DNA from 3 places in the Alistipes finegoldii DSM 17242 genome. Region 2 is predicted to be linked to each of the others. Evidence: riboswitches for the same ligand, from Rfam matches in the RefSeq annotation. Region 2 holds a riboswitch; each other region holds the start of a gene.
What was found. A riboswitch is a leader RNA that binds a small molecule or an ion and turns the genes downstream of it on or off. The one in region 2 is predicted to bind cobalamin.
Positions count from the first base shown of each region.

Region 1 (4,174 bases), 1.5 Mb from region 2:
CTTGCGTGTAATACCACTGCTTTCCACAGCTAAAAATTGATACGGTTGCCTTCGGCGAAAAGCGAATCGAGAAGCCCACAGAGTTCCGACTCCAGCTCCTCTCCGTCGAGATCGCCGCATATGGTAAAGAATTTCCCCTGCGGGGTGCAATACTGCACCGTACTGACGACGGCACAGGATTCCGCACCGCAGATAATGACCGCATCGACATCCTCTTCGTGGCGCAGCATGGCGTTGTAGAAAGCCAGAAGGTAGCGCGGAGCATCGATCGGCGGAACCAGCATCATCGTGCCCGACACGTCGAACTTGTCGGGTGAATTCACCACTTTCAGGCCGTATCGTCCGGCGATTTCTTCGGCCGTCGCGGCCGGAACTCCATACAGTAAGATATTCATAACTGTTATTTTAGAAAAAGGCGCGGCCGACTACTAATCTCTATGCAATGACTTGTTATGGCAGTAACGGGTCTTTGTTCGCCGCGCCTTTTTGGGGTTATCTGAAAATCAAAATTAAAAGCTGAGCCGCCAACACCCGCAGGAACATCGACAACGGGTAGACCGTGGCATATCCCACCGAAGGGGCGTCGGAGGTGGTCTGTTCGGTCGAATAGGCCAGCGCCGACGGATTGGTCGAGGCGCCCGAAAGCACGCCGATCAGCGTATAGTAGTTGAGTTTGTAGCGATAGCGTCCGAAAATGCCCGCCAGCAGCAGCGGCACGACCGTGATCACGGCGCCGTAGGCGATCCAGACATATCCGCCCGCGACGAGCGTCGGCACGAAATCCTCGCCCGCACCCAGCCCCACGCCCGCGAGGAAGAGCGAAATGCCCACTTCGCGCAGCATCAGATTGGCCGACATCGTCGTGTAGGTGATGAGCCGGTAATGCGGCCCGTAGCGGCCGATCAGGATGGCGACGATCAGCGGACCGCCGGCCAGCCCCAGTTTCACGGGCTGGGGCACCCCCGGAATCCAGAACGAAATGCTGCCCAGGACGACACCCAACGCAATGCCGATGAAAATGGGGATCAGATTGGGATGGTTGAGCCGTTTGAGCGAGTTGCCGAAAAGCCGTTCGGCATGGGCCACCGACAGTTCGGAGCCCACGACCGTCACCCGGTCGCCCAGCTGCAACTGCAAGTTCCCCGCCGCCACCAGGTCGATGCCCGAACGGTTGATGCGCGTGATGGTGACGCCGCTCGACGAGCGGACGCGCAGTTCGGCGAGCGTCTTGCCGTTCAGCTCGGGTTTGGTGATCAGGATGCGCCGCGAGATCATCTTCGGGTCCTGTATCATCTGCTCGGCGTCCACTTCGCGGCCGAGCAGAGCGACCAGCGCCTCGACATCCTTGGGCGCCGCCACGAGCAAAATCCGGTCGCCGCAGCGGAGCGTCGTCGCAGCGTCGGCCAGTTCGGGAGCTCCGCCCGGACGGCAGATGCGCGACACAACGAAGTCGCGCAGGGCCAGATGCCGTATTCCGGAGATGCTTTTGCCCTCGATGGCCGGATTGCAGACTTCGACGGAGATCCGCCGGGTCGTCAGGTCTTTCAGAACGTCCGTGCCCAGCCCGGCCGCCTCTTCCTCCTGCCGCACGTCGATGCGCAGCAGGCAGCGCAGTGCCAGCAGGGTCAGGATGGCTCCGACGACACCGAGCGGATAAGCCAGCGCATAACCCATTGCGATATCAGGCGCATCGGCCCCGGCATGCATGTCGCTGAAAGCCTGCTGCGCGGCGCCCAGACCGGGCGTATTCGTAACGGCGCCCGACATCACGCCGACCATCGTCGTCATGGGAAGTCCGGTGACATAATAGAGGGCAACCGTCGTAACGATGCCGAGTGCCACAACCAGCACAGCCAGTTTGTTGAGCGTGATGCCGCCCTTGCGGAAGGAGGAGAAAAATCCCGGTCCGACCTGCAAACCGATAGAATAGACGAAGAGAATCAGGCCGAACTCTTTGAGGAAGTGCATCAGATGTTGGTCGATGTTCATGCCGAAATAACTGAAGGCAATGCCGACGAACAGAATGCCCGTTACGCCCAGCGACACTCCGGCAACCTTCACCTTGCCCAGAACAATGCCGAAGGCGACGACCAACGCCAGCACCAGCACCGAATGAGCCACACCGCCTCCCCAAAGCGACTCGGAACCAAACAACAACCTTTCGAGCAATTCCATACCGAATCCCGTTTTAGGCCGAGCTGTCCCCGCAAAGCGAAACCCGTGTGCCGAAAACGGCACAGCAGCCCCAAGAACAACCTCGGAATTAAAATTATCATGCAATACACAACCGATATCGAATGCCCATTCCTCGGGGTCCTCCGACGTCGAATCGATCTGGCAGGTCTTCTGACTGACTCCTGTTCCGAAGCCTTCCCGGTCGTAAGACCAGTGGCTAAGATGTTCGGAACTTTCTGCGGAGCTTCACAGCAGCGGGACTGTCCGGGATTTACACCCGATTCCCTTTTCATTCCCTCCCCTGTACGGGGAACAGGAAACCAAATCTGAGGGCAAAGATAACGGTTTATTTTGAAATGCCATTTCGAACTCCGATTTTTTCACTGCAAAACCGATGAAGTCGGAAGAAACGTTTATTTTTTATCTTATGGAATTCCATCCCTGCTACACGGCCGAAGATTTTACTGCATCGCTGTCCGTTTCCGACTACATTGCGCGCTTCCGCGATGTCGAACGTATCGGGAATTATTGTATCGCCTGCCCCCAACTACGGCCGCAGTTGGGGGTGTCCGCCATTCCGATTCGATGTCGGGGAATACTTTGCGGAATATACTTCCGCATTGCTCGTCGCCACAAAAATCACCCCGCTCGTTCCCAATCTTCCGATCTCGGATTCAATGACGTTGATCCGCGCCGAACGTATCCGGCTCGAACAGCGGCTACTCGAAATGGAACACCAATACGACGGACGAGCGTTTACCTATGTCGGAAGCTGTCTTTACTGCCCGAAGGGAACCTGCACGCGCACTGATGGAAAGCCCTGCCGTCATCCCAACTTGGTGAGGCCGTCGCTCGAAGCGTGTGGATTCGACATCGTACGCACAACCTCCGAACTGTTCGGCATCGAACTAAAATGGGGCGAGGAGGGACGGCTGCCTGAGTATCTGACTCTTGTTTGCGGATTCTTCCACAATGCGGATAATGTAATATGGAACGGATAAAGGCCGTTTCAGTCAAGGTCAGTCAAGGAATGTCCGGGTCTTGTGTGAAAAGCATCTTACCCGGAAGCTGGTGAACGCTTTGTACTCGGCAGATAAGCTCCGGCGCCCTACCCTCTTATCGAAGGCATCAGGCGGGACGGTATATGATGCGGTGTATGTGTTGACAGTGGTTTACGGGGCAGTTTGCAGGAGCGGGCGGTATTCCGGATGGAAAGCGGCACGGGCTACGCAAAAGGCAATCGGATGTAGCGAGCATCCATGGAAGAATAGGTCAAAACCGCTGTTTCTTTCGCCGCCGTCGCTGGATTCTTTGCTGTTCTTCATAAGCCCGCGCATCGGCCAAGTCCAACAGCGTGTCGACAACTCCTGAGACAGGATTTGCCGTGCGGCTTCGTTGTTCGTATTGGCGTTCCGCGTGTTGATCTTCTTTTTGGGAGGTCGGGAACAGCTCGTTGAAAACACGGGCCGAGAATTCTTTTCCCAGCACCGAACCGTTGGCGACAATGCCATTGGTGTGGTCGATAAACGTTACGCCGTAGATTCTGCCCACGGGGTTGATACGGAATACAGTGTCGATACCGTCCACCTTCAACAGTTGCCGGAACTCGTCCCGTGTATTGTGCGAACTCATGGCATCTTTGACCGTATGGCGCAAATGGTCGAGCGCTCCCGGTGCTTTCAGTTTTTCCTTTGATTTTGCATAATACGTTTGCAGGGCATTATAACCTACGTCTTTCCCTATTTTACTCGACTTGAAGGGCGTACCCGTTCCATAGCCGTCGTCGGTCATGGCTCCGTAGACAATACCCGCATAATTTCTGCCTTCGATCGTTCCCGTACGTTCCTCGACTGAGACGTTGAACAGTTCCAGCAGCGTGCGGAACTCGCCGTAGGACGAGCATTTATAATTCCGCAGGCACAACCTGACGACGGATGAGATCTGTTGTTTGACGTTTCCCGCCTTATAATTTACTTTCCGAAGATCGGGAGTGTCCCTC
Region 1 is NC_018011.1:1,066,916-1,071,089, forward strand. Features, by position in the region: gene ALFI_RS04855 (hypothetical protein) at 30-395, opposite strand; gene ALFI_RS04860 (putative transporter) at 493-2,175, opposite strand; cobalamin riboswitch at 2,320-2,515, opposite strand; partial or broken gene ALFI_RS04865 (DUF2284 domain-containing protein) at 2,603-3,176, shown strand; gene mobB (conjugal transfer protein MobB) at 3,448-4,174, opposite strand, start outside.
Region 1: linked by a shared signal. The riboswitch ahead of ALFI_RS04860 (putative transporter) and the one ahead of ALFI_RS11050 (TonB-dependent receptor) in region 2 are both predicted to bind cobalamin.

Region 2 (4,174 bases):
TTGCTGCCCATGTTGCCTTCGTTCAGGAGATACATGCCGATCGGATCGGCGTCGGGATCCTCCCCGAACGGCAACACCTCATACTCGGTGGGGTTCACCAGTTCGATCTTCCGGCAGCCGGCGGCGAGGCAGCAGCCGGCCAAAACGATGAAGAGATACCTTTTCATGGCTCGCGGAGGTTAGAGATCGACGCTGACGACGAACCGGAAGTTGGTCTTCGGCATCGGATAGTTGAGCACCACGTCGTAATCCTGTCCGAAAAGATTGTTAACCTCGGCCGTGGCCTTGAGGGTTCGGGTGCGGATCTTGAAAGTCTTTTGCAGCGAGAGGTCGCTCGTGTACCACGGCTGGGTGTGGTTGCGCGGGATGTTCTCCTGCTGGTTGTAGCGCTGGCCCGTGTAGATGAAGCTGTAATTGAGCCCCCACCCCTTGTAGAACAGCGCGAGGATGGCCGAGCCGCTGTGCCAGGGGATGTAGGGAATCTGGTCACGGTAGTAGGTGTCGGCCGGGTCGGTGATGTCGATGGCCTCCTGATAGGTGTACTGGAACTTGGTCGTCACCTCCAGTTTGCCGAGCGTGAACAGGGCGTTCAGCACGGCGTCCACGCCCTTGATCTCCACTTCGCCCAGATTGAGCATCGTCCAGCGGAACTGCTGTCCCTTGGGATAGGCGATGATTTTATCTGTGATTTTGTTGTAGTAGGCGTCGACCGAAACGTCGAGCATCCGCATGAAAGGCGATTTCTCAAAATTGCGCGTGTATTTCAGGCCGACGTTGAATTGTTCGGCATATTCGGGCTTGAGGAAGGCGTTGCCCATGTCCGTATAGTAGAGGTCGTTGAAGGTCGGCATACGGAACATCCGTTTGTAGAAGGCGCGTACAGAGAGGTCGTGGTTTTTCAGCACTTTGAACGATCCGAAGAACGCCGGGGTAGCCACAGCCTTGTCTGGCCGGGCTTCGAAGCGCTCGACCTTTTCGTGGACAAAGTAACCCAGCACGCTGGCCTGCATCTTCAACCGTCCCCATTCAAATGCCGTGGCCAATGCGGCCATATGGGTATAGCGCGTCGGAAAGGGGAAGGTGCCATCGCTTTCTGTGGGCATGTAAAAAGTGGCGTCGAGCGTATTCCATTGGAAGTCATAGGCCAGCGACACCTCCCAGTGTTCGAAGATGTTGTAGAGATTAGCGCACGAGAAATAGAACTCCTTCTGCTTGTAGGTGTTCTTGGTTTGGATCAACTTGGCGTCTTGATTCTCGTAATGGGTGTAGTCGGCGGCGTACTTGGTGTTGAACAGCGTGCGGAATTTCTTCGACCAGCGGTTGGTCAGCGTTCCCTGGATGAACGAGTTGGTGTCTCACAGCCGCTCACCATGGCGAAAGACGTTGTTGACGATGGCTCCCGGGATGCCGCGTTCGGAGTTGTAGGTGTAGGCCCGCACGGTCCATTGTCCGTCGGCCATCTTGCCGTGGAGTCCGGCCTCCATGCGCGTAGCGTTGATGTCGCCGTTCTGTCGGTAGGCCGTTGTGTCGTAGGCGATCTCGCCCAGCGTGTTGCGGCGGCGGTAGCGGAATTTGTACCGGCCGGTGGCATTGATCCACTCGCCGCTGAACGACGAGCTGACGGCGTCGGAGATCTTATACTCGTAGCGCATCGAGGGATTGATGAGCCCGAACGAGCCGGTCTTCATCGTGGCCTTGAAATTGGCCCGCTTGCCCTCCTCGAAGCGGGGGCGCCGCGTAGTGATGTAGATGGTTCCCGAGGCCCCGAAATCCTTGGCCGACTGGAAAATGTCACTCTTCTGTCCGTTATAGAGCGATATTTCCTCCACGTCGTCCAGCGAGAAGCGCCCCAGATCGACCTGCCCGTTCTGGGCGTTGCCCAACTGGATTCCGTCGTAGAAGACCGCCATGTGGTTGGTGCCCATTGAGCGGATGTTGACGGTCTTCAGTCCGCCTACACCTCCGTAGTCCTTGAGCTGCACGCCCGCGAAATAGCGGATGGCGTCGGCCACCGAAAGACTGTTCAGCCGTTGCAGGTCGACCTCCTTGAGGACCTGTGCGGGGATGACTTCGCGGTATTTGGGAATGACGGGGGTGCCGACGATGATGACCTCGTTGATTTTCTGGATACTGTCCAGTTTTCCGACGTAACGCCGGTTCGTGGTGGAATCGGCTTTATCGGATGCCTGAACTGCTGTGGAAATTCCCCCCCCCGCAATAAATGCGAGACATAGGATCGAAAGGTAGAATTGCTTCATTATGCGCTTGGTATCAATAGTTTGTTCGGTAACCATTGATTCCACAGCCGCAATGCAACGAAACAAAATGAAAAAGTGCTTTACATGCATTATCGATTCACGCCCATTCTCCGCAGGCTGCGAAACCAATCTGTCATGCAAGGCAGGTCTTCTGACTTATTCCGGTTACGACGCCTTCCCGGTTTTCACCAGTGGCTGAGATTGTCGATCCCTCATGTGTCCGTTTCCGGACAGGAACTTACAGCAGCGGGAACTGTTGCCGACTTTCACGGCATTCCCTTTTAATCGATCGGAGGCCATATGGCCTTCTTTCCGAACCTTTGCGTGGCAAAGATACAAAATTTACCAGTAATAAAAAATGTTTTTATTTTTTATTAGTCTGTGTCGTTTTATATTGGTCGCTCTGTTTATACCAATATGTAGCTTCGCCCCGCCATTCGTTCCGATCTCTATATAAATACCCGGTTGCCAATATTGTCAAAATTGATAATACGGTTAGAAATACGATTGTTCTCAGAACGATAGGTGGTTGTTTGAGATAGCGTATCTGGGTTTTCATTTCCCATAATGTATTGTTGGCGAGCTTTTCGAATTTCGTCGTATCAACTTCGTTCTTGAATTCGGATAAAGACTTTTTGAAACTTAGAACTTCAGTAATTATTGTTCGATTCTCCTTGTCGATCACCTCCAGTCTCCCCGCTAACTGCGCCAGCAACGCGTTGTATCTGTCGGTAAATTCCTGCATCTGCTCGGTTTTTGCTCCGGACAAGGCCGTATTCCGTTGCAGTTGTTCGAGCTGCTGTGCGATCTGCCCTTGCGAGCGTTCCGCGGCCTCTATCAGCCGTTCGATCCGTCCAAGCTGGACATTCTCCAAACCTGCGTTTCCTGCGCTGCCTGCCTTGGCGTTTTTGATGGTTTTGACAAGCGTTTCCTTGAGGTCTTCATACATCTCGATCGAGAGGTCGATCTTATTTTCGTTGTTCATGGTTTTCCGGTTTTAAGGTTATATTTTCATTTTGGCTCTTCTTTTCTGTTCTTCGAGCTTGCGGCGGCGTTCCATCGCGGCGATGGCCATTGCTTCGGCTGCGGCGTTGAGCAGCGCCGTGATTCGTGCTATATGCTCTTCGGGACTTTCTCCCGGCTTGCGCTGCAACTGTGCGGCCGATACTCCGACCGGCGAACTGGCCGGCGGAAGCGGAATCGCGTCGATCTTTCCGCCGGGGCTAGGCGCCGCAGGCTCTTCGCGCGTACCGCCGCCCATGCCGCCGAACAACCCGGCAAATGCCGAACGGTAATTGCCTGCCGCCGCCGAGAGGTTTCCGAGGAGCTCGGCCCGATGCAGCGCCTGCTGTTGCAGGTGGGTGAACCGGTTGTCGAGTTTCGTAAAGCTGAATGCCCTGTCGATCTTCGATCCGGAGAACTCGAAGCCGTTTTTCGAGAAGAGGACACCCTGCTTGCGGTTGGTATTTCCGCAATACTTATAGCGGACGTTGATGCCCTGTTCCTTTAATTTACCTTCCAACTCGTTCCAGTTCTTGCATTTGGGCAGACAGCCTTTGATCGCATCGTAGATTTCGTATCTGGTCTTGTCGGGTTCGCGCAGCCGCTCCCGCCGTACGTCGTCCTTTCCCGGTGCGAGATACAATCCGTACTTCTCGGTCAGCTCCCGGCAGACCTTGGCGTTGCGGATCTTGATGTTCCTGTCCGATATGGTCTGCCCGTTGTTCCCGACCCGGTTGTAGACCAGATGGCAGTGCGGATGGGGCTGGTCGAGATGGCGCACCAATAGATACTGCGTATCGGTGATGCCCATCTTTTGCATATACTCCTTTGCGATCTGCGTCATCAGGGCGTCGGTCATCCGCGGGGCGTCTTTGGGTGAGAAAGACAAGGAGATATGGCCGACATTGTTTTTC
Region 2 is NC_018011.1:2,532,776-2,536,949, forward strand. Features, by position in the region: gene ALFI_RS11045 (DUF5074 domain-containing protein) at 1-167, opposite strand, end outside; partial or broken gene ALFI_RS11050 (TonB-dependent receptor) at 180-2,258, opposite strand; cobalamin riboswitch at 2,383-2,596, opposite strand; gene ALFI_RS11055 (hypothetical protein) at 2,623-3,243, opposite strand; gene ALFI_RS11060 (relaxase/mobilization nuclease domain-containing protein) at 3,262-4,174, opposite strand, start outside.

Region 3 (4,174 bases), 1.6 Mb from region 2:
CGTTCGTCGTCGAGAAGGACGGCTCGGTAAGCAGCATCGAAAAGCTCCAATCGCCCGACGCGTCGCTTTGGGAGGAGGCTCGCCGCGTCATCGCCTCTTCGCCCAAGTGGAAACCCGGCGAACAGCGCGGACAGATCGTGCGCGTGAAATATACGCTCCCCGTGGACTTCCGTCTTACGAAAGCGTCAGATACGCCGGCCCCGGAATCCGGAAAGTAGTTTTTCAACCGGCTCCGACCAAGCAGACTGCGCGGCGCCATAACCCGGATTCCCCAAACCGATCGGCCCGGATTCCCCGAATCAACCGGCTCCACGAATCGGCCGCCCGGCCTGCTTTTCCCAAGCCAAGATCCCGCGGACCGGCATCCGATCCGGATTTTCAAGCCCCCGCCGGCAGTCCTCAGAGACTGCCCCGGCTTTCCCAAGCCACCGAACCGACCATAAGCGGAAACGGCGTCCACCCTGAGTTCAGTGGACGCCGTTTTTATCGGCCTGCCGGACCGCCGAATAGCGATACCTGCGAGACCGCCCCGGCCGCTCCGGACTTTTCAGCCCTATCTCCGAACGGCTCTGCGACTCCGCCGCTCCGGATTACTCCCTGCAACAGCGAACGTTATAGCCGTATGCCGCATCGGATTTCGAAGAAGACTGCGGCTGGAGCAGTTTGCCCGTACTGAGCTTTTTCGAAATATAGAAACAAGAGATCGTGTTTCCCGAACGATAGTTGGACCAGTAATGCCCCGTACGGGTCGTAGCGAGACCGGCGAGATTGCCCTTGTCGCGGTTACGGTAACCCGATGTCGGGTACCAGTCCCTCAGATCGCCGAAAATGTAGGTCATGCCGTACTTCTCCCCATCCCATTCCGAGGTTCCGTCCACATAGCGGTCCTGATCGTCCGCAAAATCGTCCCACGTATCGCGGTCCGGCACCTTATACCCCACGGGGCACGGATCGTAGCAGGTTTTCGCGGTATTCCACAAATCGGCGCGGGGCTTGGCCAGCCAGTCGTAAACTCCGGTCGCACCCTTGTTCGAAAGGAACGAAAGCGGATGCGCCGCGGCGTATTCCAGTGTCGAAACGGCCGCCCCGCTCTCCTGCTTCCACGCATGCGTATCGGCGAAGGCCGGATTGACGACCGAATTTTTCGCCGCCTGCGCAAAAGCAGTCGCCGAGGTTTCGGGGGCCGTACCCCCGCAGAACGGGTCCTTGCGGCCCCACTGGTAATAGAGTCCGTAAGCCTCGGCCGATCCGGGCGTCGTGCCGACGGCTCCCAGCGAACGGTCCAACAATACGCGGCCGTTGGCATAGGTCACCCTCCGAGGTTCCGGCGTGAACCAGAGATGCCAGCTCCACACGATCTCCCCCGCGGCATCCGCAAGCGCGATGACGGCATTGCCCTTCGCGGCGCCTGCCGCCGTAAAGAAGATGCGGCCTTTTCCGGCATCGAGCGAAACCGCCGAAATCTCCTGCTCCAGCCCTTTCGTCACCCAAAGCCAGTCAGCTTTCATGCCGTCGGCAAGCGCGATCGCGGCATCGTCTCCGCTGCCGTTGCCACGCACCGCAGCGTCGAACATATAATCGCCGGCCTCGCTGACGATATAGCAGTTGGCGGTTCCGTCCCGGCTCAGGTCGATGGCCGTCACCGGCGCCTGCACGGCCGTCAATGTCGGCGTAGTCGCACTCCACGGCTTGCCGTTGCGGTCGGTGACGGTCAGCGTCACGGCCGTTTCCGACGGAGTTGCGGACGCCGTAACATCGAGCGCGCCTGCGTAGGCATCCCCCTCGCGCCCGGCAGAGACGACAACCGTCCAACCGGAGAGGGCCTCATCAGGCTCGGCGGCGAAAGTCAGCCCCTCCAGATCGTCGCCCGTCACCGTGAAGGCGAGCCGCTTCTGCTCCCCGACCGTAAATTCGACGGGATTCTCCCCGGCGAACGAGATTTTCAGTTCGACCGGTTTCTGTTCCGGTTCGTTGTCGTTACAGCCCGATGCAAACAGGGCCAGCAAACATCCTAAGATCAGTTTTTTCATCTTTTATCCGTTTTTGGTTGAACACTGTTCCGTTCCGGCGGACCGCAAAGATGAAAAGGCACACTCCGACGCACACGCAACAAAGCGCGCGCAGTCCGGCATCCGAGGTTGTTTTCGACACACTCAATACGTTCGGTTGAAAATGACCCAAGACCTGCTCCATTCACCGTAGAAGCGAAATCCGTATAATCGCGACGGCAGGTCTTCTGACTCGCCCTTCTCTCCGGCGCCTTCCCGGTCCGCGGAGGACCAGTGGCCAAGAATGCCGGAAAATACTTTCAATCAAGAAAGCCGGGCACACAGCAACGGGAATTGTTACCGATTCTCACGGTATTCCCTTTTAATTCCCGGCGACCGCAAAGGGACCGGGAAACCGTAGCGAAAGCAAAGGTAGCACAATCCCTCAAATAAACAAAAAAAACGCAGCCGGAATTCGGGTTGCGGCACAAATCCCCTCCGTACCGTCAGCCGCCGGGTCCGAGCGGCGCCATGATCCGCCGGACCTGTCCGGTGTTGTCCATCACGCCGCAGCGGAGTCCGGCACGCGGTTGTCGGCCGGCGGGTCCGAATCAGGGCCGCGCCCTGCGCACGGTCGAATGCCTTCGGTACGTAACCGCCCCCGATCACCGGCATCGAGACCTGCGTCAGCCCCAAGCCGTCGCCGATCATATAAATCAGCGTCACGGCCCCTTTCGGCGGTTTTTCCGCATCCGCGCACGCGCAGTCAGCAGGCAAAGCGCAAAAAACAAAACCCCTTTCCTTATATCGGCAGCGAAAACAACTGGAATTTGCCGACTTTTTACTACATTTACACCACTTTAACACACCTTGCAACATGGATGTAAAGATCGCCCCCGACTGGAAAGAGCTGCTCGCTCCCGAATTCGAAAAACCCTACTTCGCCGACCTCACGCAGTTCGTACGGCAGGAATACGCCACGCGGCGCATCTATCCGCGCGGCAGCAACATCTTCCGCGCCTTCGACAAATGCCCGTTCGACAAGCTGAAAGTGGTCATCATCGGTCAGGACCCCTACCACGGTCCCGGACAGGCCAACGGGCTCTGCTTCTCGGTAGGCGACGGCGTGCCGTTCCCGCCCTCGCTGCAGAATATCTTCAAGGAGGTCGCCGACGACACCGGGACGCCCCCTCCCGCGACGGGCAACCTCGACCGCTGGGCCGAGCAGGGCGTACTGCTGCTGAACGCCGTGCTGACCGTCCGCGCACACGAAGCGGCGTCGCATGCGGGCCGCGGCTGGGAAACCTTCACCGACGCCGTGGTACGCGCGATCTCCGAACGCAAACAGGGCGTCGTATACATGCTTTGGGGCAGTTACGCCCAGAAAAAGGGAGCTATCGCAGACCCGCAGCGGAATTTCATCCTCAAGTCCGTACACCCGTCGCCGCTCTCGGTCTACCGCGGATTTTTCGGCTGCCGCCACTTCTCGCGCGCCAACGAATATCTCCGCAGCATCGGCAAGGAGCCGATCGTATGGTGAACCGTCGCCTGCCGGTCCGGTCTTGCCGGTCGTCTTATCGGTCGTCGTATCGGTCGGAAGTTTCCGCCACCTCAGGCGGCGCGGGGACTTCGGCCTGCGCCAATCCGGGATCGTCTGACTACGCCCTGCCCCGGAAGGAGCCGCAAAACGGTTATCCGCCCAAACAATACAGCAATAAAACCACACGCAGCGCATAAGTCCGCTCCGGAAACATGAAAACACAAACAGCCACCAATTCGTTTCGGGCATGGATGCTCGCGGCGCGGCCCAAGACGCTGACGGGAGCCGCCGTACCGGTGATGCTGGGCTGCGCTTTAGCCGCTTCGGACGGAGATTTTCACCTGCTGCCCGCCGTGCTGTGCCTGCTGTTCGCCTTCCTGATGCAGATCGACGCCAACCTCATCAACGACCTCTGGGATTACCTCAAAGGCTCCGACGGCAAAGACCGGCTGGGACCCGAACGGGCCTGCGCGCAGGGCTGGATCACACCCCGCGCCATGCGTCGCGGAATCGCCCTGACGACCGCGGCCGCCTGCATCACGGGCTGCGGACTGCTCTTTTACGGCGGCTGGTGGCTGATCGCCGTCGGCGCGCTGTGCGTCGTGTTCGCATTCCTCTACACGGCGGGACCCTATCCGCTGGCCTA
Region 3 is NC_018011.1:441,780-445,953, forward strand. Features, by position in the region: gene ALFI_RS01950 (M56 family metallopeptidase) at 1-218, shown strand, start outside; gene ALFI_RS01955 (hypothetical protein) at 591-2,030, opposite strand; cobalamin riboswitch at 2,210-2,423, opposite strand; gene ung (uracil-DNA glycosylase) at 2,866-3,528, shown strand; gene menA (1,4-dihydroxy-2-naphthoate octaprenyltransferase) at 3,741-4,174, shown strand, end outside.
Region 3: linked by a shared signal. The riboswitch ahead of ALFI_RS01955 (hypothetical protein) and the one ahead of ALFI_RS11050 (TonB-dependent receptor) in region 2 are both predicted to bind cobalamin.